2 regions of the Peribacillus sp. NPDC058075 genome follow, and region 2 is predicted to be linked to the other one. Evidence: riboswitches for the same ligand, from Rfam matches in the RefSeq annotation. Region 2 holds a riboswitch; the other holds the start of a gene.

Evidence for each region. Region 2 has a riboswitch for cyclic di-AMP ahead of ACFVS1_RS21080 (TrkH family potassium uptake protein). Riboswitches for the same ligand answer to the same signal wherever they lie in the genome.
Region 1: linked by a shared signal. The riboswitch ahead of ACFVS1_RS26285 (cation:dicarboxylate symporter family transporter) and the one ahead of ACFVS1_RS21080 (TrkH family potassium uptake protein) in region 2 are both predicted to bind cyclic di-AMP.

Annotation. Positions count from the first base shown of each region.
Region 1 is NZ_JBHVSL010000011.1:7,999-10,205, reverse strand. It holds gene ACFVS1_RS26285 (cation:dicarboxylate symporter family transporter) at 1-1,024, opposite strand, end outside; cyclic di-AMP (ydaO/yuaA leader) riboswitch at 1,197-1,344, opposite strand; gene ACFVS1_RS26280 (efflux RND transporter periplasmic adaptor subunit) at 1,545-2,207, opposite strand, start outside.
Region 2 is NZ_JBHVSL010000003.1:60,270-62,476, reverse strand. It holds gene ACFVS1_RS21080 (TrkH family potassium uptake protein) at 1-1,018, opposite strand, end outside; cyclic di-AMP (ydaO/yuaA leader) riboswitch at 1,187-1,329, opposite strand; gene ACFVS1_RS21075 (hypothetical protein) at 1,661-1,852, shown strand.

The DNA of each region.
Region 1 (2,207 bases), on a different contig from region 2:
TGATCATTAACACTAGCATCAGCGTAATTTGCTCATACATGCTTAAATCAATGCCGTACATTTGAGCGATGAAGATAGCCGCTAACGCTTGGTATAATGTTGAACCATCAAGGTTAAAAGAGTATCCAGTCGGGATAACAAATGTAGCAATATGCTTCGGACATCCCGCTTTCTCCATTTTTTCCATGATTCTCGGAAGAACCGCTTCAGAACTTGCAGTAGAGAAAGCAAGAATCAATTCTTCTTTTAGAAGTTTAATCAATGTAAAGATATTAAATCCTACAAATTTCGCAATAAGACCAAGGATGACAATTACAAAGAAAATCATCGTTCCGTAAACAGAAAGCGCTAACTTTCCTAACGGAATTAAAGATTCCAAACCGAACTTGGAGATCGTCACACCGATTAATGCAAATACACCGATAGGAGCGAATTTCATGACCATGTTAGTCAGGTAGAACATTCCTTCAGCTACACCTTGGAAGAAACGGAATACCGGTTTACCTTTTTCACCGATGGCCGCAATACTTAGTCCAAACAACACGGAGAAGAAAATGATCGCTAGCATATCGCCTTCTACCATGGCTTTTACTGGATTGGATGGCACGATGTGTACAAGTGTATCTACGAACGATTCATGCTGCTTAGTTTCTGCTGTATCAACATATGTGGAGATATCAGTTTGTTCCAGGTTATTCATATTCACACCAGCACCAGGCTGGATGATATTCGCTGAAATTAAACCAACAGCAATCGCTATCATAGTTACGACAACAAAGTATGATAATGATTTAGCACCTAGTTTACCTACCGCTTTCAAGTCACCTACACCGGCAACTGCAACGATAAGGCTGGATACGATGATCGGCACAACAATCATTTTAATCATTCGTAGGAAAATGTCCCCGAATGGCTGTAAAAAGTTTTGGGCCGTCTCACTACCATAAAAAATGGCACCAACGATAATCCCTAGAATTAAACCAATGAAAATTTGGCTAGCTAAACTTAATTTGAATTTCTTCATTTACTTTCCTCACCTTCCATAAAGTCTTTGATGCAAAAACATTTTTGTCTCGGTAAGGGAAACAAGATACTAATAAAAGAAAGTAATTTTTCTTTTTTTGAAAAACTCTGTCTTTACGCCGAAAAAAAAGACACTTCATGTGTCGATTTCTTATTGGCGTGAATATTCACACATGTTCCCTTAAAGACGCTGACGAGGTTAGCTGTCGGGTTAGGAATTGGAAACACAAATGCCCTTTCATTTCTGAATTCACCCCTAGCGGATAAAATCCACAAAAATGGGTCCCCCGTTCTTGGAATAAGATTAAGCGAGTTAACTTATAATAAAATATTATACTAAAAATGATAATCTGTAAATATTTATTATCATCAGTTCAAGAAAAAATCTTTAAAAATGTCTGAATATTCTGCATTAAAGGCTATTGTATCTATAATTACTCTCCCCGATTTTTACTCATATAAGTTATATTGATATATAATTAACAATTATTTGACATCACCTCTCTTGATGTAAGAAGCGGTTATTTTTCCAACATGCCAAGCAACAGATATCTTACTTTTTCCCGAGAGGTGAATTTTTTATAAGTTGCTGCTTTCACTTTTTCAAATTGAATTGGGGTAATGAAATAAGAATGGTTCTTCGCCACATTCGGCTCCATTAGGATGACGTCCCCCACCGACGGTCCCTTTATGATTTCTTGCATCCCTTCAGCCTTAAGCCCTTTTGTAATGTAATGTTTATCCACATAGCCATTTTTAGTCAATTTGTAAATATAAGGATGTTTATGGTATTGTACCGCCTCAATAGGAATGGAGGGTACACCGGCTTTCTCATTGGTTATTACAGTAAGATTCACTTTGGTTCCCACCAACAAAGCTTCCGTTTCTTCACCTTCCGATTCGATTAGTGCCTGAAATGGAAATCTGTTATCTTTTTTTAATGACGGCTCTTCAGCGGGATAGGAATGGATGCGGCCTATCGTCCCTTTCAATGCCTTTTTTGAATCAGAGGAACTTGCTTTTATAGTCATGCCCACTTCAGCCTTTTTCATTTCCTCTTCAGAGAAATCCCCTTCAATTGCCATATTTGTCGAAACAATGGATATAATGGGATTATCCAGGTTTTTATTGATATTTTTAACTACACCATCAGCCTCACTCGTCGACACTACCGCACTGGACTG
Region 2 (2,207 bases):
GGTGCCGGAATAATACCACATCACCCTTTCCTTTAATCTGTGACCAAACCGTTCCAACAAGCGTTGCTAATGTAGTCGTTTTAATCCCGCCGCCAGTCGATCCAGGTGAAGCCCCGACGAACATCAGAAAAATGATGAGCAGTAATGTTGGCTGAGTTAAATCAGGGATATTCAGCGTATTGGAGCCTGCCGTCCTTGGTGATACCGATTGAAATATTGATGACAGCGTTTTACCCATGAGAGATAAAGGCTGCAATGTCTTGGCATTGTCGAACTCGAATAAGAAGATTAAAATTGCACCGGCAATCGTAAGGGTCAAGCTAGTCGCCAGAACAATCTTCGTATGTACGGATAAACGATGGGTGTCACGATATTCGTATAGTTCATTCATCACGATAAAACCTATTCCGCCAAACGTGATGAGGAAGGCGACGGTAAGGGTTACGAATGGATCAGATACATAAGGAGTCAAACTCCTGAATTCCCCCATTAAATCAAAGCCGGCATTATTGAAATTCGATATGGAATGAAATACCCCGTAATAGATTGCTTTGCCGATAGGCATGTCAAAAGAAAAGCGAATCGATAAAATAAGGGCGCCAATGCCCTCAATGATGGCTGTGAAAATTAAAAGCCGCTTCACTAATCTGACTACACCTGCCATGGATAGATTATTTAAGGATTCCTGCAAGAGTAACCTGCCTTTTAAAGAAATCTTTTTGCCTAAAAGGAAAAAGAAAAACGTCGCAAATGACATGAACCCTAAGCCGCCTATCTGAATCAGTGTTAAGAAGACCAACTCACCAAAAGTGGTGAAGGTCGATCCAGTATCCACTACGACCAGCCCTGTTACACAAGTAGCGGAGGTTGCGGTGAATAAAGCATCAAGAAAAGAAAGCCCATTCCCACTTTCAGTAGAAACCGGCAGGGTCAATAAATAGGACCCGATAAGTATCAGGATGGCAAACCCGAGTACAAGTATTTTTGGAGGATCCAACAAATTTTTTGCTTTTATCAAATTGATCATCCCTACCTAAAAAAATTGTGTAAAACTGTATGATATTTTAATTATCAATCTGCTTTCAGAATCTTTTTAAAGGCATAATAAAAAGACCGGCGAAAACATCGAGCAGTTATTTTGCCACAAAAAGCGTGAAAAAAAAACTCCCGAAATAGGCGGTCTTATGACCTCCTTCGCTTTAGCCGACGAAGTTAGCTGACGGGTAGGATGGCGAAAGAGCTGATCTCATCCCTTCTGCAAGGCAGAATTAACCCCAATTGATTGGGTCCTCCGTACTCAATTCCATTGAGTTTAGGCCGAAATGCATTAAATTGATAAACGTATTCTACTCCCATTATTTAGTAGTTGTAAACCCCTAAATCGTAAAAAAATATTTCTTTAACAAGACTGAAAATTTACGTTTCATTTACATTTAAAAAACGTATTGACAAATATTAGTTAGCACATTATGATAGGTTCGATTAATCCGATTATGATAACCACCATCGATGTACTTTAATCACTACTTTCAAGCAGAACACGCTATTGTTAATCAAAATTTGTAATAGATATATTATGTTTCTTTTGTAAACCATAATGAAAAAAGCATGGCATTCGTATTTAAAGGTTCAATACATTTTATTAAAAAGGCGGGCAATTATGGAGAAGACGTTCAATAGATATGTTATTAATGCTACAGGCAAGGGTGGCCAGACATATTTAACACAATGCCAGGATAAAGATGCACTTAGGAAATGGATAGCCGAGCATGAGGATCAAATCATCATGAATGAGTTAAGGATAACGGATAAGAAAAAGAATCCGTTTTTAAAATTGTTTTCCCTAAGGTAAATCAACTGAAATCCCAACATCATTAGCGGTATTCAATTATAAAATCCCTGTGTTCTATCCGGGAACGCTGAGCGAAAAATCCATATCTTGTTTTGCTTTTAAACTCATTTATTTTGAATGAGTTTTTTTGCTTTATTTACATTATAAAACCATTGATGTTAAAATTTAGTAAATAAGATATAGGCGTAAAGAGGAGAAAAGTAAATGAAATGACCACTTTCCAAAAGAACCTCGAAAGCAGCCGAAAATAGTTGGGGATGTATGGTGACGCATGGGGTGGCACCGCGAATTGACCTCGTCCCGAGACGCATTGCTTGGAACGGGTTTTTTATTGTTCGGTCATGGGGGAGAAGCG